4 regions of the Psychrilyobacter atlanticus DSM 19335 genome follow, and region 2 is predicted to be linked to each of the others. Evidence: riboswitches for the same ligand, from Rfam matches in the RefSeq annotation. Region 2 holds a riboswitch; each other region holds the start of a gene.
What was found. Region 2 has a riboswitch for lysine ahead of K337_RS0111310 (aspartate kinase). Riboswitches for the same ligand answer to the same signal wherever they lie in the genome.
Positions count from the first base shown of each region.

Region 1 (8,468 bases), 1.4 Mb from region 2:
TAAACATATCTTAAATATATGAAAGATGCGCTCTTCAGTTTTATTTTAAATCATTTTGTGTTTTTTACAAACTAAAAAAGTATAGGTTCATGCTTTTAATATATAAATAGATGTTGAACGATATATTAAAAGCATGTTTTTCTATTTGAATTGATCATTAATTTCTCCTTATTTAATATATTTTAGTACTCAACTAAAAAAAACGTGATGTTATATCCAAACAAGCTCAACCTAATTTTTTATAAATTTTATTTATTTTGTCCCCTAGATAATAAAAAAAGGTAAAAGGATAGACTCCTCTTACCTTTAAAATCAAATATTTACTTATATACTAAAAAAGTTATATAGTCTACAACCTCCTCCATGGGATAATTCTCCCCTGAATTCCCCCTCCTTAAAATTTCTACCTTAGGATCCCCTGCCACCAATTTACTATACTCTAAAAGAGTCATAATAGGTCCATATCCGCATATACTTAGATTATATTCTTCTACTGTCTCCTCCAGTCCTTGGCTATCTAGTTCCATTATCCTGTCTATGGCTAACTGATCTAATTTATATCCCAATTCTTTTTTTACATAGTGGGAAAAGTCAGAAGATGCTATCACCAGAATTTTTTTTCCTTGTTTTTTAGCAGTTTCATATATTTTTTCAGCCAGATATTTCGCATTTTTATAACTTTGAATCTTCATTGTTATAGGAACTATTTTAAATTTACTCTCTATAAAGTATTTTAAAAACGGCAGCATGACCTCTCCAGAATGTTCATATTTATGTGCATCTTCCGAATATGACAAATCCAATTCTTTTTCAAAATCAAGGTCTATCTCCAAGTCACCCATAGGAGAACCCCAGATTTTATTTGTATCTAGACTTATAGCCCCTCCATAACCTGTATGACTAGGATTTACTATAATTACAGTCTCAATGTCTTTTCCCTTTAAGGTATTAAAAAAATGAACTGCAGATGGTCCTGAAAATTCATAACCTGCATGGGGGACTATTCCTCCTAATATCTCACAATCTATTTTTTTAGGAGATTCTATTCTTAAAAAAAATTCAATCATCTCTTCAATTTCTTCTTTTTTAGAAGGGTAAAACTTACCCTTTACAAACTCCTCCCTTTTTTTCATAGCTCCCTCCCGTCTCCACGACCTTCTCTCCACACTTTTTACATCGGCCATCCTCACCTAATCCTAGCATTTCTACATTCCATCCATCCCTTTGAACAAGTAAATTTCCACAACTACAGACTGTATCTAAGTCTATCCCTGCATTCCCTATATATACATAGTTCAAGTATTTTTTAGCTACCTCATGAAATTCTAAAAGAAGTTTTTTTTCTGTCGCTGGAGTCTTCAGCTTATAACTAGGATAATATCCATTTATATGTAAAACAATATTTGATCCCAATTCATCCCTTACCCACTTAACCATCTCTATAAATGTCTCCCTATCATCATTTAGTTTAGGCACCAATAAAAACTCTATCTCTAGATGCTTATTCCTCCCAGTTATTACTTTCAAGGTGTTTTTAACTCCTTCTAAAGTCCCACCTAATTCAGAGTAAACTTCTTCTGTAAATCCTTTTAAATCTACACTAAACCCATCTATATATGGAGTTAATTCCAACAGAGGTTCCCTTTCTATAAATCCATTGGTTATCATCATAGTTTTTTTAGAGCAGCATTTCGCTAATTTTGCCACATCCAGCATAAATTCATACCAAACGGTAGGTTCGTTATAGGTAAATGCTACTCCAAATCCTTTAAAATTTCTCAATATATCCTCATAGGTATATTCCTTAGCTCGTATTCCTTTAAATTCCTTAGCTATCTCATAATTTTGACAATAAGCACAATTCATATTGCATCCTATACTTCCAATGGATAAAACCTCTTCTCCTGGATAAAAATGATAAAACGGCTTTTTTTCAATGGGGTCCATATTAAGAGCCGAAATCATCCCATAGTTTTTAGTCATCAGGGTTCCGCCGATATTCTGCCTTACACCACATCTGCCCACACTGCCATCCTCTAATATACACCTATGAGGGCATAGTTCACAGCCTATTTTTTTATCCTTTAACCTCTTATAAAATAAAGCTTCTTTCATCTTCTCACCTATACCTTTTCACAGTAAATTTTTTTATAACCAATCCGGGGTTACGGGTTATTCCAGCTTTATTCATAGCTACCTCTATCTGCTGCTCTACACTATCTATTCCCTCTAAATCCGGTAAAAGTACCCCTTGAGATCTTCCATCACTTATTAATATCCCGTATTTTTTAGGATCTAATTCTTTTATATCCTCTACCTCCTCCATAGGAGAGAGAACATCTACAGAAATTTCCAACCTCTCTAACTCATCTTTTTTTAATGCTTCAAATCTAGGGTCGTTAAAGGCAGCTGAGATGGCATTTCCTCTTATCTCCTCCAATAAATTTTCTCGATATGGTATCATGGTTCCTATACATCCCCTCAGAGCACCTTCCTTGTACAAGGTGACGAAACAAGGTTTTTTTTCCATCAATTCCTGGATCTCCTTATATTTATCTTCTTTCACCTCACTTTGTCCATCTAAACCTAATTTAGCTATAATAGTTTCTAAAGCTACTTCTACATATATACTCCTCGGTTTATACATATAACTACCTCCTAAAAAATATTTATTCCTTATTCTTTATTTGATAAATTCAATAAACTTCCTTTTTTATTAAATTTTTATTTTTTGATTTTCATAGATAATTATGATTAAAAAAAATTAATCAATTATATAACTTTATTATGATAACTATTCATTTGAAATATATTAGATAAAATAAAACTTCCTTAAAAAATAACAATATTATAATTAAATTTTTATTTTATCCTTGATACCTTTGGCTTTAAAAAAATAAGTTTATCAATTAACTAGGTAAATAGATAGGTAGTGTCAGAAAAAGACTTTCCCTTATACTTCCTCCCCACGAGGATAAAATTATTTTTTTCACTTGACTTTGTGTTCTTTATATAGTAAAAATGTATTGTAACGAATCTATGAATGAGTTTTCATTTTCTTAGATAGGTTACATAAATAAAATATATAATAGAGGAGCATTTATTGTGGTAACTTTTAACATCTTAAAGATCAAAGGATCTTCTGAAGTTAAAAGTGAAGGACTTAATTGCCGAAAGGTTGGATCTGCTAGAGCTAACCTTGGTTAATATGGGAAAATCCATCTTGACTGTCACAACTTTAGTTGTGGAGAGCTATTTCTTTTTAGTTCTTGGTAATTTTCTGTCTTAAATCATAGATAGGTGTTTTTTTTGATGCAAAAAATAAAAAGGGGGAATGAGTTGTGAAAGAAGTAATGATTAGATTGAGGATGAGTACCCACGATGCTCATTATGGGGGTAACTTAGTAGATGGTGCCAGAATGCTAGGTTTATTTGGAGATGTAGCTACCGAGCTCCTCATCAGACAAGATGGAGACGAGGGATTATTTAAAGCCTATGACAACGTTGAGTTTATGGCTCCAGTATATGCAGGAGATTTTATCGAGGCTGTCGGTTATATAGAAAAAGTCGGGAACACATCTAGAAGGATGGTTTTTGAAGCTAGAAAGGTTATCATTCCTAGAGTTGACATCAGTGATTCTGCTTGTGAAGTCTTAGAAGAACCAATTGTTGTTTGCAGAGCCACTGGAACTTGTGTAACACCTAAAGATAAACAAAGAAATTAAAAGCGTGACGCTTTACCCAGATAAGCGTAATTTAAATTTTTAAAGTTAATTTATGCTTTCTTAGAGAATAAAAAAGGGAGGCAATGATGGAAAAGTTAATCATAACAGCTGCCATATGTGGTGCTGAAGTTACTAAGGAACACAACCCTAACGTTCCTTATACTGTAGAAGAGATTGTAGAGCAAGCATACGGGGCATATATAGAGGGAGCCAGTATCATACATCTTCATGTGAGAGAAGATGACGGTACTCCTACCCAGTCAAAAGAAAGATTTAAACTATGTATAGACGCTATCAAGGAAAAATGTCCAGACGTTATTGTCCAACCATCTACCGGTGGAGCTGTGGGGATGACCAATGAAGAAAGATTACAGCCTACAGAATTACACCCTGAGATGGCAACATTAGACTGTGGGACTTTAAATTTTGGCGGAGACGAAGTTTTTACTAATACAGAAAATACCATCAAAGAATTTGGTGAAAAGATGATAGAAAGAAATGTCAAACCTGAATTGGAATGTTTTGACAAATCTATGATTGAAATGGCTGTTAGATTAAATAAAAAAGGATTCATCAAGTCTCCTATGCACTTTAGTTTTGTAATGGGAGTTAATGGAGGAATCGGAGGAGAGTTAAGAGACTTCTTATTCTTAAGAGACAGCTTACCTTGCGGATCTACTTATTCAGTTGCCGGTCTTGGACGATTTGAATTTTCATTGGCTACAGCAGCTATCATAAGTGGCGGTCATGTAAGAGTTGGTTTTGAGGATAACATCTATTTAGAAAAAGGTGTCTTGGCTGAATCTAATGGTGTCTTAGTAGCCAAAGTAGTAAGGATTGCCAAGGAGCTCGGAAGACAAATTGCAACACCAGCAGAAGCAAGAGTTATATTAGGATTATAAGGGGGAGCAAAATGATAAAAGGATGTCCATTTGGAACACACAGAGTAATAGAACCTATGGGAACTATGCCACAGGCTGCAGTAAAAATTGATAACACAATGAAGATTAAAAATAACGAGTTATTACTTGATGTAATGACATTAAATATTGATTCAGCGTCATTCACACAAATAAAAGATGCGTGCAATAAAGATATAGATAAGATGACTACTATGATCAATGAGATTGTAGGAGAGAGAGGAAAGATGCAAAACCCAGTAACTGGATCTGGGGGAATGTTGATCGGTGTTGTTAAAGAGATCGGTTCTGATTTTCCTGATAAAACTTTAAAAGTAGGAGATAAATTAGCTACCTTAGTTTCATTATCCCTTACACCATTAAAGATTGATAAGATTAACAATGTAAATGTATCTAACGACCAAGTTGATATAGATGGACAAGCTATTTTATTTGAAACCGGTATCTACTCTGTTTTACCTACAGATATCCCTGAAAAATTAGCTTTAGCTGCACTGGATGTAGCTGGTGCTCCTGCTCAAGTAGAAAGATTAGTTAAAGAAGGTGACACAGTTTGTATCATCGGCGGAGGTGGAAAATCTGGTGTTTTATGTGCTTATCAAGCCATGGTAAATGCTGGAGATTCTGGTAAAGTTATCGTAATTGAATACAGTGAAGAAAATGCAAAGAGAATATTAGATATGAAACTAGCTCACCATGTAATTATCGCAGACGCTACTAAACCTGTTGAAGTTTATGAAAAAGTAAAGGAGATTACAGGGGACGACGTATGTGACGTAGTTATTAATAATGTAAATGTAGCTAACACAGAGATGTCATCTATCCTTATTACAAAGGACGATGGGGTAGTTTATTTCTTCTCTATGGCAACATCATTTACAAAAGCAGCTTTAGGAGCTGAAGGTGTAGGAAAAGACGTACAAATGATCGTAGGAAATGGATACGCTAAGGGGCATGCTGACCTTACATTAGGTATCATACGTGAATCTAAAACTATCAGAAACTTATTTGAAAAATTATATGTATAAAAAATAAAAAGGGGGGGCAACAAAATTATGATGAATTTAAACTACGAAAGCAGAAGAAAAGAATTATTTCCAAATGTAAGTGATGAACAATGGAATGACTGGCAATGGCAAGTAAGAAATAGAATTGAAACTTTAGAAGATTTAAAAAAATATTTTGACCTATCACCAGAAGAGGAAGAGGGAGTAAAAACAGCTAACTCTATCCTTAGAATGGGAATCACTCCATATTATTTAACATTGATCGATCCAACAAATCCAAAATGTCCTGTAAGACAACAGGCAATACCTACAGCTGCTGAGGTACATAAGGCAGATGCTGACCTAGATGACCCTCTACATGAAGATGAGGATTCACCGGTTCCAGGACTTACTCATAGATACCCAGATAGAGTATTATTATTAGTTACAGATATGTGTTCTATGTATTGCAGACATTGCACTAGAAGAAGATTTGCAGGTCAAACAGACGCTGCTTTAGGAATGGAAAAAATAGATACAGCTATCGATTACATCGCTAAAACTCCTGTAATCAGAGATGTATTACTTTCTGGAGGAGACGCTCTACTTATTTCAGATGAAAAATTAGAGTATATCTTCAAAAGATTAAGAGCTATTCCACATGTTCAAATAGTAAGAATCGGGTCTAGAACTCCAGTTGTATTACCTCAAAGAATTACTCCTGAACTAGTAAATATGATGAAAAAATACCATCCAGTTTGGTTAAATACTCACTTCAATCATTCAGATGAGATCACATCTGCTTCTAAAGCTGCATGTGAATTGATGGCTGATGGAGGAATCCCATTAGGAAATCAATCTGTTTTACTTAGAGGAATAAATGACTGTACTCATATCATGAAAGAGTTAGTTCAAGACCTAGTAGCTATAAGAGTAAGACCTTACTATATCTATCAATGTGACCTTTCAGTAGGGTTAGAACACTTCAGAACTCCTGTATCTAAAGGAATTGAGATCATTGAAGGTCTTCGTGGACATACGTCTGGATACGCTATTCCAACATTTGTTGTAGACGCTCCTGGTGGTGGAGGTAAGACTCCTGTTATGCCGCAATATATTATCTCTCAAAGTCCAAAAAGAGTTGTTCTTAGAAACTTTGAAGGAGTTATCACAACATATACAGAGCCAAAACCATATGAAGATAAATGTGACTGCAAACACTGTCAAGAAGAGAGACAACACCTTGGAATAGCTAAACTATTAGATGGTAAACAACTAGCTATCGAGCCTAAGGTACTTGACAGACATATCAGAAATGAACACTAAGAAAATGATTACTTCCCTACTCCCCTATAATAGTATATCTATTATAGGGATGGAAAAAAACTCAGGGAAAACTACCACTTTAAATTATATATTAAAAAATTTAAAGGGAACTAAAGTTATCGGCCTCACTTCTATTGGACGTGATGGTGAAGACTGTGACAGAGTGACTAATACACATAAACCTAAAATCTATGTGGAAAAGGGCAGTATAGTTGCTACAGCTAAAAATTTACTTTGTAAATGTGATATAACAAAGGAAATTTTAGCTGCCACAGGTATCTCTACCCCTATGGGTGAAATAATAATTATGAGAGCTTTAAGCAATGGATTTGTAGATGTGGCTGGTCCCTCCTACAATTCCGCTCTCATAAAAGTAAGAGATCTTATGTTAGATTTTGGGTGTGACTTAGTCCTCATTGATGGTGCACTGAGTCGAAAAGGCAGTGCAGGAAATTTAGTTTCAGAGGCCTCTATATTGGCTACTGGAGCTAGTTTTTCCCCTGATCTTACAAAGGTAGTGGAAGAAAGCAGTCATAATGTAAAAATGTTACAGTTACCAAAATGTTCTGATAACATAGCAGATTTAACCAGAGAGATATTAAAAACAGGGAAGATTGGATTTGTAGATACCCAATCAAATATAGAGGTCTTAGACCTCCCTACTTCCCTTAATTCTCATAGGGAGATAGTCGATGCAGTCAAACCTAATCACAAATATTTAGTTTTAGGAGGTGCTGTATCCAAGGGATTGATAGAATCTATCATACAAAATAGAGAGTTGTTTAAAAGTTTTACGATCGTTATAGAAGATGGAACAAAAATTTTTATAGATTCTAATATGTATCATAAATTATCTATGATACCAGTCAAATTAGAGGTCCTAGACAGTATTAATCTCCTGTATTTGACCTGTAATCCCACATCCCCTTATGGATATTCATTTGAGAGTGAAAAATTTTGTGAACTATTAAAAACATCTATAGATATAGATGTTGTAGATGTTGTAGGAGGAGAACTATGAGATACCTTGATCTTAAAAACAGAGAAAAAATTGGGTTGGAATATCTCACAAATAATCTGACTACAATATCTCCATATGGTAACCAAAAGAAAAGAGATATTGTTCCCATAGAGGAAGCTGAGATTTTAGAAGAAATTTTCAATCATTTGGAATTTTTTATAGACAGGTGTCAGCAGAATAAAAGAGAGATCCAGAAGATAGAGCTTCTCCTTATGAAATTAAAAAATATATCCAATATAGTTTTTAATCTTCAAAAAGGAAAAATTTTAGATGAGGTTGAGTTATTCGAATTAAAGATAAATACTATGATCTTTATGGAGATTAAAAGTATCTCAAACGATATATTTTTAAAAGATTTTCACCTTGTTGATCTAAGTCCCATTGTAGATATTTTAGACCCGGGATCAAAAAAAATCCCTACCTTCCATATCTATAACGAATATTCAGAAAAATTAAAAACTATCAGAGATAAAAAATCAGAGATTGAAAA
Region 1 is NZ_KE384547.1:849,885-858,352, reverse strand. It holds gene amrB (AmmeMemoRadiSam system protein B) at 321-1,133, opposite strand; gene amrS (AmmeMemoRadiSam system radical SAM enzyme) at 1,102-2,115, opposite strand; gene amrA (AmmeMemoRadiSam system protein A) at 2,120-2,647, opposite strand; lysine riboswitch at 3,082-3,263, shown strand; gene kal (3-aminobutyryl-CoA ammonia lyase) at 3,354-3,725, shown strand; gene kce (3-keto-5-aminohexanoate cleavage enzyme) at 3,812-4,627, shown strand; gene kdd (L-erythro-3,5-diaminohexanoate dehydrogenase) at 4,639-5,673, shown strand; gene kamA (lysine 2,3-aminomutase) at 5,704-6,957, shown strand; gene kamB (lysine 5,6-aminomutase reactivase subunit KamB) at 6,947-7,978, shown strand; gene kamC (lysine 5,6-aminomutase reactivase ATPase KamC) at 7,975-8,468, shown strand, end outside.
Region 1: linked by a shared signal. The riboswitch ahead of kal (3-aminobutyryl-CoA ammonia lyase) and the one ahead of K337_RS0111310 (aspartate kinase) in region 2 are both predicted to bind lysine.

Region 2 (8,468 bases):
ATCATCGGTTTCTACTACCACCAAATCTTCTAACCCAATTGTAGCTACTATTTTTTTCGTTCCTATAATTATATTGTTCTTACTTCCGATCTCAATGAGTTCATTAGCTCTGTTTACAGTCCCGTTTTCATTGTGTTCCAATACCTCATCTAGTGCAGGGTAACTCCCCACATCATTCCAACCAAAATCTACAGGTATAACCTGGATATTTTGAGCTTTTTCCATTATTCCGAAATCGATGGAGATCTTTTCAAATTTCTCAAATAAAGTTTTAAGTTCCTCTATTTCAGCTTCTGCATCTATTTTTTTATCTTTTAATGCAGTGATCTTATTAAAAATTTTAAAATGTTTCGGCATATATTTTTCAAAAGATCCCATGATCATATCGAGTCCTATGACAAACATCCCACTATTCCATAGGTAGTTCCCGGCTTCTACATACTCCTCTGCTCTCTCTAAATTTGGTTTTTCCCAAAATCTTATTACCCTACTTGGTTCCCCTATATAGGCTTCCTTTACCTCTATATATCCATATCCTGTTTCAGGTTTATTAGGCTTTATCCCTAATGTAATGATGGAATTAGTTTCCATCGCTATCTCACTGGCTCCTACTATTCTCTTTCTGAAGTTATCCTCATTTTTTATGATATGATCCGAAGCCAACACCACCATGGTAATGTTTTCATCCTTTAATTTTTCCTTTATCTTAACTGCTCCATATCCAATGGCAGCAGCAGTATCCTTGAATGCCGGTTCCACAATTATATTTTCATAGGGTAGGTCAGGAAGCTCCTTTCTTATGGCCTCTGCCTGGATAGCATTGGTACCTATAAATATCTTATCTGCTGATATGATGGGCAGTATACGGTCTACTGTCATCCTGATTAAACTTCTTTCTTCATCTATTAATTTCAACAATTGCTTGGGTCTTTCCTTCGTTGATAGGGGCCAAAATCTTTCCCCAGATCCTCCTGCCATTATAAATGCTGCTAACATACACCACCACTCCTATTTTATCGATTTAATTCTCATTTTTAATCTTAGATTTTTCCATTGAGAAGATAAGTTTTTAATATTTCCCTTTCATCTACAGATCTTATTTTGAGTTTATTTTTCCTATTCATTTTATTTTTTCATCCCTATTTTTTATCTTGGTAGAGCTTCAATACTTACTACTAATAGTATATACTAAATACTTGAAAAATATGATATAATGTTACGAATAAAAAAATTATTTTTTATAATTGGATATAGATATACAATCATAATTATCTATTAGACTTATAAAAATTTGGAGGTTAATAAATGATATCAACTAGTAGTATAGGGCTTATGTTCCCTGGAAAAAAATTATTTGAAGATGTAAATATTAAATTTACACCTGGTAACTGTTACGGACTTATCGGAGCTAACGGTGCTGGAAAATCTACATTCTTAAAAATCTTGGCTGGTGAAATCGACGCCACTGAAGGTGAAGTTATCTTAGGACCTAGAGAAAGATTATCTTTCCTACAACAAGACCATTTCGCTCACGCAGATGAAGTAGTTTTAAATGTAGTAATGATGGGTCATAAAGAATTATTCGCTATAAAAAAAGAACAGGAAGAGCTTTATGCAAAACCTGATGCAACAGATGAAGATTATGCAAAAGCTGGAGAATTAACTGATAGAATCGAAGAATTAGACGGTTGGTCTGCTGAAACTAATGCAGAAAAATTACTTACTGGATTAGGAGTAGATCCTTCAATTCACTATAAAGTTATGAACGAACTTACAGAGCCTGAGAGAGTTAAAATCCTTTTAGCACAAGCATTATTTGGTGATCCAGATGTTCTTTTATTAGACGAACCTACAAATGGTTTGGATATCCATGCTATCAACTGGTTAGAGAACTTTTTAGCAAACTTTAACGCAACTGTTATCGTTGTATCACATGATAGACATTTCTTAAATAAAGTATGTACTCATATTGCTGATATCGATTTTGGTAAAGTTAAGATGTTCGTAGGAAACTATGATTTCTGGTACGAATCAAGTCAAGTTGTATTAGAATTAATGAGAAATAAAAATAAAAAATTAGAGCAAAAAAGAGAAGAATTACAAACCTTCATCGCTAGATTCAGTGCCAATGCTTCAAAGTCAAATCAAGCAACAGCAAGAAAAAAGATGTTAGATAACTTAAAATTTGAAGATATGCAAGTTTCAAATAGAAAATATCCATTCATCGAATTCAAAGCTGAAAGAGATGCTGGAAACAACATGTTAAAAGTTGAAAACTTAACTAAAACTATCGATGGAGTAAAGGTATTAGATAATATCTCATTCACTATCAATACTGGAGATAAAGTAGTACTTTTAGCTAAAAATGATATAGTTAAAACAACTCTTATCAAGATAATGGCTGGAGAGATAGAACCTGATTCAGGTAGTATCACTTGGGGAGTAACAACTTCTTTAGGTTATATGCCTAGAGATAACTCTGAGTACTTCACAGCTAACAGTGGAACTGACCTTATTGACTGGTTAAGACCATATTCATCTGATCCTCACGAAAGTTTCATCAGAGGATTCTTAGGAAGAATGTTATTTGCTGGAGAAGATTCTCAAAAGAAACCTAGTGTTCTTTCTGGAGGAGAAAAAGTAAGATGTATGTTATCTAAAACAATGATGACAGGAGCTAACGTTTACTTATTCGATAACCCTACAGACCATTTAGATCTTGAATCTATTACATCATTAAATAAAGCGTTAATTAAATTTAACGGAACTATCATATTTGCAGCTCATGACCATGAGTTTATTCAAACTGTAGCCAATAGAATTATTGAAATAACTCCTAATGGAGTTGTCGATAAATTAATGGACTTCGATGAATATATCAAAGACGAAGGTGTAGAAGCTAGACTTGCAGAGATGTATAACTAAAAGGAACGTGACGTTCCATCTAGATAAAATAAAAAAGCTGAGGCTGGCCTCAGCTTTTTTTATTCCCCAATAAAATTATAATTTTATAATTTTTTGGATATTGTGTCCCGTTGTTTTTTATTCAAATACTCCTAATTTACGGCAGATACCTGTATATACCCTAAGTCCATTTCCCAATACTTTCTCATCAAAATTAAATTTGGAATTATGCAGTGATGCAGTATATCCAAGTTCTTTATTTTTAGTTCCTACAAAGAAAAAAAGTCCCCTTGTTACTTCCTGATAAAACCCAAAATCCTCAGCTAACATCTCAGGATCTATCTCCTCAAATCCCAGTTTTTCATCTCCTCTGACAACATCTTCTAAAACATCGTAGTATTTCTTATCATTTATAACAGGAGGATATCCTTCAGCCAACTCTATCTCTATTTCAACTCCATAACTGAGCTCCATTCCACGGGCTATACCCCTTATTTTATCTACAATAAAATTAAAGGTCTCTGTAGAAAAAGTCCTTATAGTTCCCTCCATCCGGGTAACTTCCGGAATGATATTTCTTATAGTTCCTCCCTCTATCTTACCTATGGCAATTATACTAGGATCAAAAGGAGCTACAAATTTTGAGGTAATAAGATTAAACCCTTCGAACATCTTCCCTGCTACCTGGATGGAATCTATCCCCAACTGGGGCTGGCCCCCATGACCACTTTTCCCTTTGATAATTATATTTATCTCTGCCGCTTTGGCCATGAATCCCCCTGCTCTGCAGCCGATTATTCCCTCTTCTAACTTTGGAAAAAGATGTAACCCGAAGATCCCCATAACATTATATTTTTCCAAGATTCCACTTTTTACGATGTCCTTGGCTCCTCCCGGTCCCTCTTCAGCAGGCTGAAATATTAGAAGGATATTTTTTTTCAATTTTTTCCCCTTTAAATAATCCATAAACCCCAGCAGAGTCGCCATATGACCATCATGTCCGCAGGCATGCATAACTCCCTCGTGTTTAGAGGTATAAGAAACTCCTGTTTCTTCTACAATTGTCAGTGCATCCATATCTGTCCTGAACCCATAAGTTTCCTCTGAACCCCCATCCAGATAGATATAAATTCCTGTTTCACAAATTATTTCAGGCTCATATCCCATCTTTCTTATCTCTCCCAGTAAATAAGCCTGAGTCTTTTTTTCCACATACCCTAATTCCGGAATTTCATGTAAATTTCTTCTATATTTTTTCATATTTTCTATTATTTTTTCCATCCCTGCCTCCTTAAAAGAAATTTCTCATATTATCTTAGGTAAAAGTAAACCTTATTTTTTTAATTTTTAAAAATATATATTATATATACGAAACATATATAATACAAAAGTTAAAAAATAATATATTTCAAAATTATATAACGTATATATTATATATATTTTATTTTATTTTATGTTTAATGCTATACTTACTTCAAATCATAAGAATAGAGGTTGCAAATACAAATAGTAAAGACAGGGAGAAGGCATTTTAAGATCTGTTTTGAAAGGTGTAGTTGCCGAAATATAGATTTCGCAAAAATCTATGTTGGGGATATGGATAAGATCCATATAACTGTCATTATCATAATTAGGTAATGGGGTGCTATTTGAAGTCATAGATTATCTTTTATCTCATTTTTGATTAGATGTAATTTTGCTCTTCAGTAGTTCTCACTACTGGAGAGTTTTTTTATTAGGAGGAAAGATATGATCATAGTACATAAATACGGAGGAAGCTCACTGGCTGACTTAGACAGAATTAAAAAGATTGCCTCCCACATCTCAAAATTAAGTGATGCAGGAGAGCAGATAGTTGTAGTCGCTTCTGCCATGGGTAAAACCACAAATAACTTAATAGAGATGGCTAAAAAAATATCTAAAACACCAAATATAAGGGAATTGGATACCCTCATGGCTACAGGAGAACAGCAGACAGTCGCTTTGTTATCTATGGCACTGAACGAATTAGGTAAAGACTCTATCTCACTTACAGGTCCCCAAGCAGGAATAACTACCGTAGGTCACCACACCAAAAGTCGTATTAAGAGTGTAGATCCAAAGATAATTAGATCTCATCTAAATTCCGGGAAGATAGTTATCGTAGCAGGATTCCAGGGAATGAACCAAGATGGAGACATCACTACATTGGGCAGGGGTGGATCGGATACCAGTGCAGTAGCTCTGGCTGCCAGTTTAGGAGCACAATGTGAGATCTATACCGATGTAGATGGAATTTATGGTATAGATCCCAGAGTATATCCAAAGGCTAAAAAAATACAAAATATATCTTACGAGGAGATGATGGAAATGGCAAATTTAGGAGCAGGTGTTATGGAAACAAGAGCTGTGGAACTGGGGAAAAAATATAATGTTCCCATCTATGTAGGCGAAAGTTTAAGAGATCATGATGGTACCTTGATATTAAATCAAAGTGAAATTATGGAGGATAAACCCATTACCGGCATCACCCTAAATGAAGATATCTTTATGGTAAATATCCAGCACCTTCCTTATTCGGAAAACCTGGTCGCAAATATTTTTAATACTCTGGGTAAATACGAATTAAATATAGATATGATCAGTCAAAACATCACCACTTCCGGTACCTTAGACCTTTCTTTCAGTTGTTTTAAAAGAGAAGAATCTCTTTTGAGAAAAGCTATCGATGAATTAAATGGAAAATCACAGGAAATTTCCATAGAGATCAAACCAGATTTAATAATGCTTTCCCTGGTTGGGATCGGAATGGTTAGTTATTCAGGAGTTGCAGCCAAAGTGTTTAATACCCTGGCTGCTCATAAAATTCCTTTTTATCATATAACTACTTCTGAGATCAGTATCTCATGTACTATTTCTAAGGAGCACAAAACTATAGCAATTCAGATGCTAGCTAAAGAATTTGACCTGTAAAAATCATATAATTAAAAAATTTATTTAGGAGGAGATCATGAAAAAATATAACATCGCCATTGTAGGAGCTACCGGAATGGTCGGAAGAACCTTCCTTAAGGTATTAGAAGAAAGAAATTTCCCCATAGACAATCTTTATCTTTTAGCTTCTTCTAGATCTTGTGGAACAGAAATTAATTTTAGAAATAAAAAATATATAGTTGAGGAACTTACCTCAGAATCTTTTACTAAAGAAATAGATATCGCTCTATTCTCTGCCGGAGGAAGTATCAGTAAAGAAATGGCTCCTATAGCTGTTTCTCATGGAATCACAGTTATAGATAACAGCAGTGCATGGAGGATGGATCCTAATATTCCTTTAGTTGTTCCTGAAGTAAACCCAGAAGCAGCAGCAACAAATAAACTCATTGCCAATCCTAATTGTTCTACCATCCAGGTAGTAGTACCTCTAAAGGTATTAGATGACCTCTATGGAATAAAAAGAGTTATCTACTCTACCTACCAGGCTGTATCTGGATCTGGAGTAGCCGGAATAAAAGATTTAAAAGATGGAATAGATGGAAAAGCCCCTTCTAATTACCCATATCCTATAGCCTTTAACTGCCTTCCTCACATAGATGAGTTCACAGAGAGCGGCTATACTAAGGAAGAGTTGAAGATGATCGACGAAACGAGAAAAATTTTAAATAAACCCGATCTTCCTATTACTTCTACCTGTGTAAGAGTCCCTGTAGAAAATGGACATTCTGTATCTGTTAATTTAGAATTTGAAAAAGAATTTGGTTTAGCAGAATTAAAAGAAGTACTTCAAAATAAAGAGGGAATTATCTTACAGGATGATGTACAAAATAATATCTATCCAATGCCTATAAATGCCAGTGGATCAGATGAGGTATTTGTAGGAAGAATTCGAAGAGATCATAGTATAAAAAATGGTGTAAACCTGTGGATAGTAGCCGATAACATCAGAAAAGGTGCTGCTACAAATACCGTTCAAATTGCTGAATTATTGATAGAACAATAATATTTATATATATTTTATTACAATTTTAAATAGGAGGATTTATGGGAATTTTTAAAGGATCTGGAGTAGCTCTTATCACCCCGTTTAACGAAGATATGAGTATCAATTATACTAAATTAGAAGAGCTCATAGAATGGCATATAGAGAACAAGACCGATGCCTTGGTAATCGCTGGAACCACCGGTGAAGCCTCTACCCTTCCAGATGAAGAACATATAGAATTAGTTAGAAGAAGTGTTGAGGTGGCTAATGCTAGAGTTCCTGTTATAGCAGGAACTGGTAGTAACGATACTCGTCACGGAGTTAGATTAAGCCTTGAATGTGAAAAAGTTGGAGCCGATGGTCTTCTCATCGTTACACCTTACTACAACAAAACCAACAGACAAGGATTGATAAATCACTATACAACTATAGCTGACAAGGTAAATATACCTATTATTTTATACAATGTCCCAGGAAGAACCGGAATGAATATTCCTACTGATGTAGTAGTTGAATTGAGTAACCATAAAAATATAGTAGGACTTAAAGAAGCCAGTGGAGATATCTCCTACTTAGCTGAAGTAGCTAGAGTCTGTGACAAGGACTTTTCTATTTATTCAGGTAATGACGATATCATAGTTCCTGTTTTATCATTAGGAGGAGTTGGAGTTATATCAGTATTAGCCAACGTCATGCCCCTTGAAACTCATAATATTGTTATGTCTTATTTAGAGGGAGATGTGGCTCGATCTAGAGATTTACAACTTTCTCTAAATTCATTTGTTAATTCTTTATTTTTGGAAACTAATCCAATACCTGTAAAATCTGCAATGAACCTTATGAATATGAATGTTGGAGGATTAAGACAACCCCTATGGGAGATTAGTTCTAATGCTCAAGAACTTTTAAAAATAGAAATGAAAAAAGTAAATTTAATCTAAAAGGAGGTAACATTTTGAATATAGCCATATACGGATGGGGACAGATGGGTAAACTCCTAGTAGATACCATCGATAACAGTAAAAATTTAAATTTAGTTGGGATAATCGATTATTTTTCTCTGGGAAAGGAATCCCGAATTGTTGAAGCTTTAGAAGACCTTTCTATTGTTCCAGATGTTCTCATAGATTTTTCCCACTACAGTAATTCGATAAAAATTCTTCCATGGATTATGGCTAATAATGTTCCTACATTGATTGCTACTACAGGACATAGTGAAGAGGAACTAGAAAATATAAAAAAAGCATCCCAAACAGTTCCTATACTTAAGGCGACGAACACTTCCCTTGGAATAAATCTGATTACAGAATTATTGGAAACTCTGGTTTCATCTCTGGAAGACTGGGATATTGAATTGATTGAAAAACATCATAAAAAAAAAATTGATGCCCCCAGTGGGACAGCTCAATCACTGCTAGAAAAAATAAATGATACCCTAACTTCTAAAAGGGAGTTGACCTATGGTAGAGAGGGAATCTCTCCTAGAAAGAAGGAGGAGATCGGTGTACATGTAGTTCGTGGAGGAAGTATCGTAGGAGAACATTCTATTATATTTGCCGGTGAAGACGAGATAATAGAGGTAAAACATGAGGCTCACTCAAAGATG
Region 2 is NZ_KE384547.1:2,263,238-2,271,705, forward strand. It holds gene K337_RS0111295 (mannose-1-phosphate guanylyltransferase) at 1-996, opposite strand, end outside; gene K337_RS0111300 (ABC-F family ATP-binding cassette domain-containing protein) at 1,306-2,925, shown strand; gene K337_RS0111305 (M20 metallopeptidase family protein) at 3,043-4,185, opposite strand; lysine riboswitch at 4,385-4,560, shown strand; gene K337_RS0111310 (aspartate kinase) at 4,654-5,856, shown strand; gene K337_RS0111315 (aspartate-semialdehyde dehydrogenase) at 5,894-6,880, shown strand; gene dapA (4-hydroxy-tetrahydrodipicolinate synthase) at 6,922-7,803, shown strand; gene dapB (4-hydroxy-tetrahydrodipicolinate reductase) at 7,818-8,468, shown strand, end outside.

Region 3 (8,468 bases), 1.4 Mb from region 2:
ACGGTGACACGGGAATGTTTAAAGAATTATATGATGCACTATTAGTGGGAGCTTCTTGGCATGCACCGGATCACTACTTCGTATTACAAGACTTTGAAGACTATAGAACGGTTAGAGAGAGTATCGATGGTGCTTTTGAAGATAGATTAGGATGGGCTAAGAAAGCATGGATGAATATATCTAATGCAGGTAAATTTACAAGTGACAGAACAATAGCTCAATATGCAAAAGAGATATGGAAGATAGAGGGGAAAAGAATATAATTATACCTCTTGTATTTGACATGATTTTAAAAGTCTATGAATATTAAGATATTAGGGAGAGGAAAAGGTTATTAATTTAATCTTTTTCTCTTTTTTTAAAGGTGAAAAATAAATAAAATAGTAAAAGTAAGAAAGAAACTATCTAAAAAATGAAAAGTATTATATGAAAAATCTAGATGATGCCTATCTGTATGCAACGTCACGTTGCTTTTATTAAATTTTTTTGGAGGGATGTTATGAAGAAAAAACTGATAGCAGAATTTATTGGGACTTTTTGGTTGGTGTTAGGTGGATGTGGGAGTGCAGTACTTGCAGCAGGAATTCCTAATTTAGGAATAGGTTTTGTTGGGGTTTCCATGGCATTTGGTTTGACAGTTTTAACTATGGCATTTGCAATTGGGCACATATCAGGCTGCCATTTAAACCCAGCGGTTTCTATCGGACTCTGTATAGGTGGGAGATTTGAGAAAAAAGAGTTGCTGCCTTATATAGTTTCCCAAGTGTTAGGGGGGATACTTGGTGCAGGTGTTCTATACATTATAGCTTCAGGTTTAACGGGATTTGATCCGGCAGCCAGTGGATTTGCTTCAAATGGGTACGGAATCCATTCTCCTATGGGATTTAGTTTGTTAGCGGGATTAGTTACAGAAATTGTTCTTACAGCAGTATTTTTGATTATTATAATGGGAGCAACAGATGAAAGAGCTCCACAAGGATTTGCACCAATAGCTATAGGTTTGGGCTTGACTCTGATTCATTTGATAAGTATCCCGGTGACAAATACATCTGTAAATCCTGCTAGAAGTACAGCAGTTGCTATTTTTCAAGGGGGATGGGCTATAGATCAATTATGGTTATTTTGGGTAGCACCGATTATAGGGGCTATATTAGGAGCTCTGATATATAAAACTATGGAAGAAAAACAAAAATAAGATAGTCATGAATGCAAGGACACTAGTTGGTGGAAAAACAGTTGATAATTCTTGACTAAAATGCTACAATAATTGGTGAAAATATACATAAAATTAGGAGGGAAATATGCAAACATTTACAACTAGTGGAGTATGTGCTAAAACGATAGATTTTAAAATAGAGGAAGGTATTGTTAAGAGTGTAAAGTTTAATGGTGGGTGTGCAGGGAATGCTATCGGGCTATCAGCTTTAGTAGAGGGAATGAAAGTAGAAGATGTGGTTACTAGACTACAAGGAACTGAGTGTGGAAAGAGACCTACATCATGTCCTGATCAGTTATCTAAAGCATTAAAAGAATTTATTAAATAAAATTAGAAGGAGGTTTTTAGTTTATAAATACTAGAAACCTCCTTTAAATTTGTTATATTTTACAGAAAATATGGTAAAATTAAAAGAGTAAAAAAATATAATCATAAATTTCATAATATATTCTTTAGAGAAATCGTAATTTAAACTAATGTAGTTTTTAATCTTACATAAAAGAAATAGGAGGGATTAGATGAAATACATATATATTTATATGGGAATAATAAATTTTTTAACTTTTTTAATCTTTGGAATAGATAAATATAAGGCTAAAAAAGACTATTCAAGGGTATCGGAAAAAACGTTATTTCTCCTCTGTTTTATAGGGGGCGGAATAGGTGGATTTGTAGGGATGTATACCTTTAGACATAAAATTAGAAAATGGTATTTTAATCTGCTGGTACCCATATCCATAGTAGTAGGAGTTTATGGAGGATATTCTATTTATAAAGTTTTAATGAGTAACTAATGACTCAGCTGCCAATGGACACCAATTGGGATTTAAGATGTATAATGTACAATAAAGAAGAAAAATTAAAAGAATCAGTCACAGATTACACAGCTTAAAATCTTGGACAGGAAGTTCACAAAGAACAAAAAAAGAGTCTAGAAAGAGACGCTAAGACTTAGTGACCTTATTTCAAAAAACTTCGTGAGCTAAGTGCAGGGGTTTTATTCGTGAAATTCGTGACAAAAATAAAATTATAATTAGAAGGAGAGTATTAAAATGAAAATAGAGAATGGAAAAAAAGTAACTTTAGAATTTGTGTTGAGAGATGATAAGGGGAACTTATTGGATAAAACTACTAAGGGGGACGAATTAATTTTTACCTATGGTGATGAAGCTGTGGTTATAGGGTTAGAAGAAGCTCTTTTAGGGAAAAAAACAGGAGATAAATTTAATGTTAAAATAACTCCTAATAAAGGATATGGTGAGTACGATGAAAACCTTACGATCGAGATGCCTATAGAAGACTTTGACGGAATGGGCCTTTATGAAGGGTTAGAGTTTGAAGCTGACACAGATGAAGGAGTAGGAGTTTTCACTATAAAGGAAGTCATTTCAGAGGAAGATAAAGTAATAGTAGACGGAAATCATCCCTATGCAGGAATGACCCTTAATTTTGAGATAAAAGTAGTAAAAGTTAAGTAAAATAGTAACGTGACGTTGCATCCAGTTATGCTTAACTTAAGTCTTTAGAAACTTTAAATTTTTAAAAGATTATAAAATTTCTGGATAAGAAAATATAAAATTAATAATTGGTAGTTCTTGACTATTAATTATTAATTTTATTTAGATTTATGGTATAATATTTAGCAAATAAATTAAAAGAGGTGTTAGTTTGAGTTTAAAAATGGATATAATAGGATTGTTATCACAGTATGAGCATGGAAAATTTTCAAATATATTATTGAATGATTATTTTAAAGAACAAGAAACAGAGATTCCTGGGTTGACTCGTGGAGAAAAAGGATTTATCACTGAAGTATTTTATGGAACGATTAGAAATGTAATGTTTTTAGATTATTCAATAGATAAAAGAGTAAAAAGTATAGATAAATTATGGGTAAGAAACTTACTTAGATTATCTATGTATCAAATACACTTTATGGACTCAGATGATGCAGGAGTAGTATATGAAGGTGTAGAAGTAGCTAAGTTAAGAGGTGGAACATTCATCGGAAGTTTTGTAAATGGTGTACTTAGATCATTTATTAGAGAAAAAGATGAAGATATAGAAAAATTATTAGAAGAGGGAAGAGAAGACATAGTTTTATCGTATCCAAAATGGTTCTTTGATGAGATCAAGTGGGAACATAAGGAAAATTATTTAGAGATATTGAAGTCTTATAAAAAAATTCCTAATATCAGTGTGAAAATAAATAAATTAAACTATAATGAGGAAGATTTCTTAGGATTATTAGAGATAAAAGGTATAAAGATCTTAAAAAAAGTAGAGGATGTTTATTATATAGATTCAGGAATGATATTAGAAACTAGTGAATTTAAAAGAGGTCAAATTACAGTACAGGATGGATCTTCATTCTTAGCAGCTAAATATTTAGATCCTCAACCAGGTGAAAGAATATTAGATACTTGTAGTGCTCCTGGTGGAAAAGCCATGGCTATGGCAGAGATGATGGATAATGAAGGTGAGATCGTAGCTTTAGATATCCATGAACATAAGTTGAAATTAATAGAAAGCAGAACAAAACAAATGGGGATAGATATAGTTCATGCTGAGCTTATGGATGCTAGATTAGTAGAAAAAGAGTTTGGAACTGAGTCCTTTGATAGAGTATTAGTAGATGCTCCATGCAGTGGTTTTGGAGTAATCAGAAAAAAACCTGAAGTACTTTATACTAAGAAGATGAAAAATGTACAGGAATTAGCTAAATTACAGCTGGATATATTAAATGCTGCTGCTAAAGTAGTAAAAGTAGGCGGAACTCTAGTATATAGTACTTGTACTATCCTTAATAAGGAAAACCTTGAAAATGTAACTAGATTTTTAAAGACTAACCCTAACTTCGAGGTAGAAAAAGTAGAAATATCTCCTAATGTAAATGGAAGTTTTGATAAATTAGGTGGATTAAATATATTTGATGAATTCTTAGATGGATTCTATATGGTTAAATTAAAGAAAATAGAAAAATAGAATAATATGTAAGGGTGGATGTTATGTCTGCCTTTTCTTTATAAAAAGGAGATATTTATGATAGATGATTTAATAAAAGCAAACGAGTATGTGATATCTAAAATTAAAGAAAATGATGAAGTTATCCTTGAGATGGAAGAGTATGCAAAAGAACACAATGTACCTATTGTTACAAAGGAAGTGGCAGAATATCTTAAATTTATGATTAAATCTAATAAGAGTACAAATATATTAGAAGTTGGGACTGCTATTGGGTATTCAGGAAGTGTTATGCTGCAGGGGAATGAAGGTGTTACTATTACAACTCTAGAGATAGATGAGGATAGATATAATGAAGCCCGTATAAATTTTGAAAAGATGGGATATAGTTCTAGAGTAACTCAAATTTTAGGAGATGCTTTAGTAGAGATCCCGAAATTAAATGATACTTTTGATTTTATCTTTATCGATGCAGCCAAGGGAAAATATATGGATTTTTATAAAGATTCTTATAAGTTATTAAAAAAAGATGGGGTAATATTCATAGATAATATTATGTTTAGAGGATACCTATATAATGAATATCCTAAAAGATTTAGGACTATTGTTAGAAAGTTGAATGAATTTATTGAATATCTCCATGAAAATGAAAATTTTGTATTACTGCCTTTTGGAGATGGAATAGGATTAGTATATAAAGGGTAATAGGAAACTTTATATTTTCTATCCTTTAGTGTGATTTTTCTATTTAGATAAGAATGAACAGAGGAAAAATATTGTAATAGTAGTTGATAATAATTATTTAAATTATATATATTAATTTATAATAATTTGGAGGTATAATATATTATTACAATTAAATGTTGATAGAGGTTGCACTTGATATTAGTAGTTTAGTGGAGATGGTTGGTCTGTGAAACTAGATGAAAGGATTTTTTGCCGAAGGGTATTTTTTTAACAGGAAAATACTACTGGGGATATAATGAATAATTATATCACTGTCATTGAAGTTTTCAATGGAGCGCTATCTGAAGGTATTTTATTCAGATGAGCTTCCAACAGCTTAAAAAATAGAAGCCGACAGATAAAAATCTGTCGGTTTTTTTGTTATCTGAGAAATTATAGTTGGGGCATAATACCAGTAATTTATTTGGTAAATCTAAATTATGTCTATCTGGATGCAACGTCACGTTGCTTTTGTTTTAAAATTTTATTAAATTTGGGAGGGATAGTTATGAGGTTTGAAAAATATCATGGGTTGGGAAATGATTTTATTATTGTAGGTGAGGAGGAGATAAAGACAACTTTAAAATATTCTGAATTGGCCAAAAATGTCTGTAACAGGAAGACAGGCTTAGGTGCTGATGGGTTAATAGTCGTTTCTAAAGATGAAGATAATAATAATGAGATGATCTTTTATAATGCTGATGGGAGCTTTGATACTATGTGTGGAAATGGATTTAGATGTTTTTGTCTTTATCTAAAAAACCATAATTTAATAAATAAAGGTGAGTTAACTGTTAGAACAGGGGCAGGAATGTTAAAGGCAGAAATTATTAACAATAATCCTTATATGGTAAAAGTTAATATGGGAAGGGAAGATTATTACCATGAATCCATTAAATTGAGTTCTCAAGGGGAGTTGTTTAACAAAAAAATAAAGGTTGAAAATAAAGAATTTAATATAACTTCCTTATTTATGGGAACTACCCACACGGTAGTTTTTGTAGATGATATATCAAATGAATTTGTAGATGAATACGGTCCTCTTATAAATGATTTGGAATTTTTCCCGTTGGATACCAGTGTTAATTTTTGTAAGATCGAGGAGGGTAAACTGAGGATAAAAACATGGGAGAGGGGAGTGGGACGGACATTGGCATGTGGGACAGGAAGTTGTGCATCAGCAATTGTAGCTAAAAGGTTAAATCTTATGGGGAATAATGTAGTAGTTCAGCATTTATTAGGAGAGTTGGAGATTGAATTGGGAGAAGAAATTTATATGATAGGGAGTGGAGTAAAGGTAGCTTCTGGTTATTTTGAAAACCGAGAATAGAAAATCAGAATAAAATAAAAATAGGAATTTACCCTATCAGAGGCAAATTCCTATTTTTTTATATCACGTTATAATCTCCCTGTTCCATCTTGTGTTCTTCATGTCCTTCGATTTCATCCTGATGATCACCCTCAGAAGTAACCGTTCTAACGACATATTTGTTGAAGGAGTCGTTATAAAATTTATATTTATAACTGCCATCCATATGAGACATAACCCAAACTCCGCTGCAAAGAGGAGTTTCATCTCTATAAAGGGTCCAACTATCATAATCTTTAGTAACTGCATAATCACCGTTTGCAAAAATTTCAATCTCTTTTCCAAAACACAGTTCTTTCTCCTCATCCACTAGATGATGAATACCATGCTTATCACAATAAGTATAGTAGTTTTCATGATTTGGAACTTTTTCAATAGTTTTTATCTCTACTTCTGATATGTGATCCATCCATTTTTTCATAATGATACCTCCAGATTAGCTAAAATAACTTTTGTATGAGATTAGTTTTAATTTATAGACAGAGATCTTTCTATATTATAATAGATATGGGAAAAGTGTTAAAAATCCTTTAAAATTTAGATTTTAATTTGCTTTTAAAATCTGCTATAATTAAGTGTATGGTTTTGATGTTAATTGTATGTTAAATCTATATTAAAATAAGAAAAAGTAGGAGAATCTAAAGATGAAAACACTAAAAGAATGTATATTGACAGCTAAGGAAAAATATAAAGAGGATATATTTGTCAAATCAGCTTTAAAAAATTATACATATGATGAAATAATAAAGGACGTTTTAAAATGGTCTGGGTACCTTATCGAAAGAGGGGTAAAAAAAGGTGATCGAATTGGAATAATAACTCCTAAGTCTATAGAACAACTTAAATCTATCTATGCTGTATGGATGGCAGATGGAATTATTGTCCCTATAAATGAAAATAGCAGGGAGGCTGAATTAAAGTTTATACTAGAGGATTCAACTCCTAAAGTTATTTTAACAGTCTCTTCACTGGAGGAAAAAATAAAGGATCTCTATCCAGAGGCAGAGACTATTCTTTTAGAAGACTTTGATGGGTTATCTAAATATTCAGCCTATGAAGAAAGGTCTGGGATTGATTCAGAGGATACAGGAGCTCTTATATATACCAGTGGTTCTACCGGAAATCCAAAGGGCGTTATGCTCACTCATAAAAATTTGATTAGTAATGGAGAATCGATTGTTAAGATAAAAAAACTAATAACTGATGACTGCCTCTATTCTATCCTTCCCTATTGGCATAGTTTTTCTTTAGCTGTAGAAGTTATAGGATCTATAATGAGTGGCCTAAGCTTAGGATTTACAGAAAATCAGAGAACTTTTGTTGGGGATATTCCTCTTTTTAAACCCACTATAGTACTAGTTGTACCAAGAATACTGGAGATGATCAAAGGGAGTATAGAAAAACAAATAAAAAATGCTGGTTCAGAAGCTGAAGAGGGCTATCAAAAATTATTGCAGATTGCCCCACTTATAAAAGGTGATCGATATGATTCTACTCCCAATGAGGAATATAGACAGATCTATGATATCTTAGATAAAAGATTACTGGTAAAAATTAGATCTGTTTTTGGAGAAAATTTTAAAGAATTTATTTCTGGAGGAGCAGCACTTGATATAAACTTACAAAGATACTTTGGATATTTAGGACTACCGGTGATGCAGGGTTATGGACTGTCTGAGACATCCCCAGTTGTCAGTGTAGATGGTCTAGAGGATTATTGTTATGGAAGTTCAGGGAACTTATTGAAATGGCTCTTAGATCAGCCACTTGGAGATTTTACATTTTTAGATGAAATAGGAAATAGAGGAAAGGATCTCAAGGGAGAATTACTTTTAAAAGGAAGCTGTGTCATGAAAGGGTACTGGAATCACAGAGATGAAAGTGCGAAAGTGATAAAGGATGGGTGGCTTCATACTGGGGATATAGGTTATTATAAAGAGGAAAAATTATATATAAGTGGTAGAAAAACTAATATGATAGTTTTAAAAGGCGGAGAGAATATTCATCCTGAGTTTATTGAAAATGAATTGAAGAAATCAGATATTATAGATGATGTGATGGTTATCGGAGATGGATGTAAAAATTTATATGCATGTTTGACAGTCCCAGAAAATTATGATGAGGTACATGAAAGTGAACTAAATATCTTATTAAAAAGTGAAGTAAAAAGATTGACAAATCATCTGGTTTCCC
Region 3 is NZ_KE384547.1:908,979-917,446, forward strand. It holds gene K337_RS0104770 (glycogen/starch/alpha-glucan phosphorylase) at 1-263, shown strand, start outside; gene aqpZ (aquaporin Z) at 500-1,195, shown strand; gene K337_RS0104780 (TIGR03905 family TSCPD domain-containing protein) at 1,302-1,544, shown strand; gene K337_RS0104785 (DUF1294 domain-containing protein) at 1,735-2,010, shown strand; gene K337_RS17705 (FKBP-type peptidyl-prolyl cis-trans isomerase) at 2,269-2,694, shown strand; gene rsmB (16S rRNA (cytosine(967)-C(5))-methyltransferase RsmB) at 2,885-4,201, shown strand; gene K337_RS0104805 (O-methyltransferase) at 4,259-4,885, shown strand; lysine riboswitch at 5,040-5,215, shown strand; gene dapF (diaminopimelate epimerase) at 5,415-6,236, shown strand; gene K337_RS0104815 (hypothetical protein) at 6,295-6,696, opposite strand; gene K337_RS0104820 (AMP-dependent synthetase/ligase) at 6,920-8,468, shown strand, end outside.
Region 3: linked by a shared signal. The riboswitch ahead of dapF (diaminopimelate epimerase) and the one ahead of K337_RS0111310 (aspartate kinase) in region 2 are both predicted to bind lysine.

Region 4 (8,468 bases), 2.1 Mb from region 2:
TCTTTCTTTATACTATTTATATCTTTCATGGGAACAACATCTAATATTTTCCCCTTAGTTTCATCTAAAATAGCATATCCACTTATGTTTTCCTTTACCTTATCAAACTCTAATACGCTTAAACTATGTTCATTCATTTTACTACCTCTTTAATATTCGACTTTTATCTATATTTATACATTCTATTATATCATAAGAGTTTTTTTTTTTACAGAAAACTATATCTTTATTGTAGAAAAAACCTTGCTTTTTTACTTGCTTTATGCTAAAATTTAAGCCGATGTTTTAATAAAGAGGAGGTGCAATATAATGAAAAGATGTGAAATCACTGGTAAAGGAATTACTTTCGGACACAGTATCTCTCATGCTCATAACATGAACAAGAGAATATGGAAGCCAAACTTACAAACAGTTAAAGTTGAAATCAACGGTCAATTAACTAAAGTAAAAGTTTGTGTTAAAATGTTAAGATCTTTAAAAGCTGCAGATTCAGTTGAAATTGCTAGAATTTTAAAGAAAAATGCCGCTACTTTAAGCCCAAGAATAAACAAGGTTTTAAGCAAGTAATAGCATAAAAAAAGACAGCCATTAAGGATCTGTCTTTTTTTATTTTTTGTAAATAAATATTTTGTATATTCCCATCTATCTTGATAAAATAAATTATCATTCAATAATAGATGAGTAATTTATAGTAAGGAGGACACTCTATGAACTATGCCATTCCAGCGTTATTATTTTCAGGAATTTCTATGTTTTTCAATGGTTATACAATTAGATATTTAAATCTATCTAAGTTGATCAGAGATTTTCATAATCATCCAGATAAAGATTGTAATATCAAAGCCCAAATTTCAAATTTTAGACTACGGGTAAAATATATTAAATGGATACAATTTTTTTCTGTATTTTCATTGTTTTTAGCGACCCTTTCTACATTTACTATTTTTTTTGAATATATTCAGATAGGATGGGCTTTATTTATTTTTTCCATAATCAGTTTTTTAATATCTCTCATTATTTCTGCCTTAGAAATTAAAATTTCTACAATAGCTTTAAACATTTCCTTAAAAGATGGAGGCGACCCAAGATGCAGTTAACACTTACAACCCCAGCATTAATTTTTTCTACTATTTCACTTCTACTCTTAGCCTATACAAGTAGATTTCTGGCTCTAAGTAACCTTATTAGATCTCTTCATAACCAGGCGACCCAAGAGGTAAATAGAGTCGACATACTCCTGCCTCAAATAGAGAATTTAAAATTAAGGATAAAAATCATAAAAAATATGCAGCTAATAGGGATTATTTCTCTATTTTTCTGTGTTTTTTCCATGTTTTTAATATTTTTACAACAGATTGTCCTAGCAGAATTTGTCTTTGCAGGAAGCTTAATTTTACTAATGATCTCGCTATCTCTTTCCGCTATAGAGATAAATATCTCTGTAAAAGCACTGAATATAGAGTTAAGCCAATGCATAGGAGACCAATGTAAAATAGTAAAATAAAAAAGTAATTTAATATCTATTAAAAAAATCGAGGGAATTCCTCGATTTTTATTTTTTTTCTATTCTTTTTATTATATCTTCAGCACTTATATTTTTCATACAATTAAAATGATCTTTAGGACATTTTTTATCTCCATGTAATGAACACGGAGAACATGGTTCATTTCCATAGATCAAAACTCCTAACTCATCATACTCAAACATATTTGGATCTGTAGGGCCGAATATCACATAGGACTTGGTCTTAACTCCACGTCCGATATGAAATGGTCCCGAATCATTGGTCACTAAAAATTTAGCTTTGGATAACAATGCTCCACTCTCTTTCAGGCTTAATTCACCAGCCAGATTTATACAGATGTTCCCACTTATTTTATTAATTTCCTCACACTCTTCCTTCTCTTTAGGACTTCCGATCAGAATTATCTCTGTCTTATATCTCTCTTTTATCAATTGAGCTAGTTTACCAAATCCTTCTACAGTCCATTTTTTAGTATTTTTAGAAGCTCCCGGTGCGAACACCACATAATTTTTATAGCTCTCTACTTTTTCTTCATCCTTTTCAGAAAAATTAAACTCCAAATCTTCTCCATTGTAATCTATCCCTAAAACTTTGAAGGCATCAAAGTAGTTTTTCACTATGGTATTATCAGCTCTATATTTAATCAATCCAGATTTTACAAGGATAGTTTTATATAATGATCTTTTTATATACCTGAAAGTTTTCTCTCCCAAAAAAAATGTGATCAATCTAGATCTTATCTTAGAATGCAGATCAAATACATAATCATATTTATTTTCTTTCAATATCTTTGAAAAATGCCTTATATTTTTTATTCCGTCATCTGTATCTTTTTTAAAGATAATCAGATTATCTATATTGGGATTCCCCTCTATAGCATCTTTAAATTTATCCAAAACTATAAAATCAATCTTTAAATTTTTATTTTTTTCCTTTAATTTTTTTAGGATTGGGGTGGTTAATATAACATCCCCTATAGAACTCAGCCTTATTATTAATATCCTCATTTTTTCCCCCAATCTATATTACACTAGTTTTTTATCATTTTATTATACCATAATTATCATTCAAAATAAAAAAAACCTAGTCGGAACTCCGACTAGGTCTGCTAAATTTTATACTAATTCCACTTCTTCTCTTGTCTCCGACACTTCCTCTACAGATTTACCTAAAAATCTTACAGCAAGTATAGTAGCTATTATAGATACAGGTAAAACAGCGTAGATCGATATTCCCATTCCAACTGGTAAATATCCAAATAATATTGTGATACTTCCCACTACAAGTGCATATACAATTTGAGTTTTTACATGCTCTATATGATCACATTCAGCTCCCATAGATGAAAGAATAGTCGTGTCAGATATTGGTGAACAATGATCCCCGAAGATAGCTCCTGTAAGAACCGCTCCTATACTCATGATTATATATGATGATAGTGTTTCTCCCGATAACCCAGCAGCTCCACCGATAGCATTAGCTAATGGTATTGCCAGCGGCATCAATATTCCCATAGTTCCATATGATGTTCCTGTAGAAAAAGCAATTACCGATCCCAAGATAAATATGATAGATGGCAGAATTGCTTTTGGTATAGTTCCAGCCAATGCATTTACCAGGTATACAGATGTTCCTAATTCCTTTATCAGAGAAGTCAATGACCAAGCTAATAATAATATAACTCCTGTTATTACCAATGATTTCATTCCATGTACCCAAGTATCGATAGCCTCTGAAAACTTAAATATTTTTTTAGATATTCCCATAACGATAGCTACGATGGATGCGAATAATGCTGCCTGGAATATTACCAATGAAGCATCTGCATTTCCGAAAGTTTCTCTGATAGCATAGAACGATAGTGGAGAATTATTTACAGTCTCAAGTACCGCTCCCTCTAAGTAACCCTTTCCATTAAGATAGAAACCTACAAATGAACCTATGATCAATACCATAATTGGTATGATAGCGTTCCATATGTTAAGTACTACTCCCTCTTTAGGAGCTATCATCTTAGCTTCCTCTGGACTAACTTTAGCTGCCGAACCACTTGTCACCTGACCAGTTGTTCTGGCTCTCTTTTCAGCCTTAGCCATAGGACCAAATTCTCTCAAGAAATATGCTGTAGATGCCACAAATACCAGCATCAAAATATTATAAAATCTATATGGAATTGTCTGTACGAAGATGCTGTATGCATTTATATTTTCCATTCCTATAAGTGAATATCCGTCTTTTATTACTGATATCTCATATCCTACCCAGGTAGAGATAAGTGCTATCCCTGCAATAGGTGCTGCTGTTGAATCTATTATAAATGCTAATTTTTCTCTCGATATTCTCATCTTGTCTGTTATAGGTCTCATAATCGGCCCAACAATAAGTGCGTTAGCATAGTCATCAAAGAAGATAAATAACCCCATAACCCAAGTGATCAATTGAGCTGATCTAGGAGTTTTAGCTCTTTTAGCCAAAGATTCTGCTACAGCTCTTGCTCCACCCATCTTAGAGATCAATGCTACCAATCCACCGATAGTTAAACATTGTAAGATTATACCTGCATTCCATGAATCTGCCATAGATCCGATTATTCTATTGGTTATATCGGAAAAACCTCCTATTAAACTAAATAGATAATTTTTCCCCTGAGTTATCCCCAATAAGAATGACCCTGAATAGATCCCTATAAATAATGACAAAATTACATTTTTAGTTATAAAAGCTAAAGTTATAGCTATAATTGGTGGCAGAAGTGTCCACGCTCCTAAGTTTAACGCCGCCTCTGATGAATCTGCTCCAAATCCTAAACTACTCATAACTCCTAACAACAATACAATTATTATACCTCTCATATCTTTCCTCCTAAGTGTTTTGAAGAAAGGAGATCTTTTAACTCAAAAAAAAGAGTTATCGGATCTCTACCGATAACTCTAATTTATAAACCTACAATTATGTATAATAGGTCTTTATCTTAAAATCATTCGACAGCTCCCCATTATCATCTGATAATGACAGTACCACAGATATTATCCATAGTCCCAACTTAAGATTTCGACAAATCTTAAATTTCGGCAAAACTTCCTTTCTTTTGGTTTCAAAATCTATCCGACTCCTCCAAAATACTCCTAAGGTTTGCAACCTCTATCTTCATTCATATATTTTTATGTTGAGACTAGTATATCTATTTCAGTTATATTTGTCAAACATATTTTTTATAGTTTATATTTTTTTTGCTATTTTTTAATCTTGCAATCCTGACTAGGGTCAAGATTTTATATAGTCTTTACTCATTCACTATGAATGAATAAAATACTATTTTATTTTTACTGCAACTCTGTTTCCTAAGATTCCTCCACCTACTAAAGCAGCAAAGAAAACCCATCCAGATAGTGAGAAGTTTGCAATTGGAGTATATAATGCTCCTACATTACAACCATTTGCAAGTCTAGTTCCAAATCCCATTAATATTCCACCCATAGCATATAGAGCCGCTTGTTTAAATGTGATTTTGATCTCGCTTGTTGCTGTACTCTTAAATGTTCCAGCTAAAAGTAAACAAATTATTGTTCCTACCATAATTCCAATATTTTGAACATTGATTGGATGATCGAAAAATGGCATTGTATAGAATTTTACCGGGAAATTAGTAAAGTTAGATAATGATTCAGGTGATATTCCAAATACCATTAAGAATCTTCCGAACCACCATCCGTAAGGTGTAGAAGCTCCCCATCCAGCTTTAGTTACACCCATTAATAATGTGAATATAACAGCTATTACCGCTGCTCCTACTTTCATAGACCACGGTGTAACAAATAATCTTGTGTATGTTTCTTCACTTAATAATTTGAACTCTTTATTACTATCTTTATCTTGTGTGGCGATCTTAACTTGCTCTAATTCACTAGGTACCCCTGTAAAAGTTCCAGATACTCTTCTAGAAGATTCATATTTTTTAGACATATATACTACTATTCCACAAAGTAGTGAAGTTAATAGAACCGCTCCTAAATACCCGTCTAATCCATCCCATTTAAATAAATCCGGGAAATAAACTCCATTATACAACTTTGCACCTGTTTCAGACGTAAACCATGATTTTCTGATCCAATCTGTTGAAATTCCAGCCTCTTTTACCCAAGTTGCAGCTCTTTGGAAAGGGAATCCTAAGAAAACACCCATACCGAAGAAGATAAGAGTAATGAATCCTCTTGAAAATCCTGTAACAACGTCTGTTAAAACTCCTGATGCACAACAAACTGAGAATGTCATACCAAATCCAAACATGATTCCACCAAGGATTAACCCAGAGTTAACTTGGTTTACCCAAAGATCGTATGAACTGGCATCTGCATTATAAAGAAATGCTGCCGATAAAATAGATGTACCTAAGAACATATAAGCTAATATTCTCATTAATTTTGTTGAACCTGTATTGTAAGCTCTGTTTACAGATCCTGCAAACCCCATAAATCCTCTAGTTAATGCATATCCAAATCCAGCTCCCGCCAATAATCTAAAAAATAACATTGAGCTTCCTAGCATTGTTTTACCTACAATTAACATTAGTATTAGTACTATTAATCCTGCCAAATTTTGACCCTTTTTCATTTTCAAACCTCCTAAAATAATAATTAAATTTTGTATTTTTTTTCACGTTATATATTATAAAATATAAGAGGAAGGTTTTCCTTCCCCCTATTTTATTTATTCAAACCAATAATTTTTATTATAACTTTGCTTTTTCTAAAGTTCCGCAACAATCAACACAGTCACCTATCATAATTTCTTCCCTTGCTTTATCGTTATAACAAGATACCTCTTCATACATCTTTATGAATTCATAACTTCCTGCAACATTCTTAACATCATAACCATTTGCCTGAAGCATCAATGTCATGTTATAACTTCTTTCACCTGTTCTGCAGTGAACGTATACTGTCTTTGTTTTGTCCAGTTCATCTAATCTGTCTCTCATAACACTCATAGGAATATTTACAGTTCCCTTTACGTGTCCTTCTTCATATTCACAAATTTCTCTAACGTCAATAACCTGCTCTCCAGCTTTTAATAAGTCATATACTTCCATAAACGTTACCTGCTTAAACGCACCTTCATTTAAGTTTGAACCGATGTATCCAATCTTGTTTACTACATCTTTACCAGTTCCAAATGAAGGAGCATAAGTTAATTCTAAATCAAATAGATCTTCTACTGTCATACCAGCTTTTATTGCAGTTGCTATTACATCTGCTCTCTTATCGGGTGCTCCTGTTGCTGCGAACTGAGCTCCTAATACTTTTCCTGTTTTCTTTTCAAACAACAGTTTAGAGAATACTAAATGTGCCCCTGGCATTATTCCTACTATTCCTGGAGGTGCTGCATATACTACCTCATAGTCGATTCCTGAGTCTTTTAACATCTTTTCAGATAATCCTGTAGAAGCTATGTTCATATCAAATAACTTAACTACTCCTGACCCGATATAACCATTATTTTTTATTTCTCTACCGTTTATTCTGTCAGCAATTAATCTTCCCTGCTTATTAGCAGGACCTGCCATTGCCAATGGACATAAGTTTCCAGTTAACTGGTTTCTAACTAATATTGCGTCTCCTGCTGCATAGACATCTTTTGCTGTTGTTTCATAGTTATCGTTAGTTACTATATATCCTCTATCAGTTAATTCTATTCCTGAATCTTTCAAGAATCCAGTAGATGGTCTTACTCCTATAGCTAAGATTACTCCATCAGTTTCTATCTCTCTTCCAGATTTTAACAATACTTTTTTAGTGTCAAAACCTTCTACAAGATCTTCTAACACTACTTCGATTCCATGCTTTACCATTTCAGCTTGTCCAAAATAAGATATCTCTTTATCTACAAATGGAATTATTTGATCAGTTCCCTCTACTAAAGTAACTTCGATCCCTGTTTCTCTCAAGTTTTCAGCTGCTTCTAACCCTATGAATCCTCCACCTACTACAGTGATATGCTTGGGGTTTTTAGCTTTTACAAACTTCATTATCTTAGAAACGTCAGGTACTGTCTTTAATACAAAATTATCTATTTTATCTAATCCTTTGAACGGAGGTACGATGGCATCTGCTCCAGGAGATACTACTAGTGCATCATATTTTTCAGTGGTTATTTCTTTAGTTAAAGTATTTTCTACTTCAATTGTTTTAGCTTCTGTATTTACAGATATAACATTACTGTTTACCCTTGCATCTATCTTATATTGACCTTTAAATTTTTCTGGTGTCATTAAGATTAATGTTTCTTCCTGCTCAACTAAACCAGAGATATGATATGGTAAACAACAGTTTGAGAACGATACTACCGGACCTCTTTCAAACATTATTATTTCTGCATTTTCATCTAATCTTCTTGATCTTGCTGCTGATGATGCTCCACCTGCTACTCCACCTACTACTAGTATTCTTTTGCTCATTGTACTCCTCCTGCTTTTCATTGTATTATTTTTCACATCTATATTAACTTTTTCTAATTTATTATACCCTCTACCAGTATATCAAATTAGAAATAGAGAGTCAAGCGTATTTACTATGATTTATACATATGTATATTGAATTAGTTCATTTTTTCCTTTTTCAGTACTCAACTTTCTCCAAAACACTGATAAAAACAAAGGTTTTTAAATTTAGATTTTTTTATATTGGTTTACTATTTTGCAGAATAAAAGCGCCTTGTAGATTTTTTTAACAATCTTTAAAATTATTTTTAATTTTCATTAAATTGACAGAAAGTAATCCTGAGGTTATAATATCTTTATTATTAAAATCTAATTTACGAGGTATTTATCTATGAAAAACGAAACAATGACAACTATATACAACTCTATTACCCCTCAAGAAACAAAAAAACTGATAACAAAAGAAAGTGACCTTGTTATCATCGATGTGAGGACTGAAAAGGAAT
Region 4 is NZ_KE384547.1:119,944-128,411, forward strand. It holds gene K337_RS0101010 (endonuclease MutS2) at 1-137, opposite strand, end outside; gene rpmB (50S ribosomal protein L28) at 310-567, shown strand; gene K337_RS0101020 (DUF2721 domain-containing protein) at 708-1,097, shown strand; gene K337_RS0101025 (DUF2721 domain-containing protein) at 1,088-1,504, shown strand; gene K337_RS0101030 (glycosyltransferase family 9 protein) at 1,553-2,545, opposite strand; gene K337_RS0101035 (Na+/H+ antiporter NhaC family protein) at 2,642-4,378, opposite strand; lysine riboswitch at 4,504-4,678, opposite strand; gene K337_RS0101040 (YeeE/YedE family protein) at 4,839-6,137, opposite strand; gene K337_RS17410 (FAD-dependent oxidoreductase) at 6,256-7,980, opposite strand; gene K337_RS0101050 (metal-sensing transcriptional repressor) at 8,354-8,468, shown strand, end outside.
Region 4: linked by a shared signal. The riboswitch ahead of K337_RS0101035 (Na+/H+ antiporter NhaC family protein) and the one ahead of K337_RS0111310 (aspartate kinase) in region 2 are both predicted to bind lysine.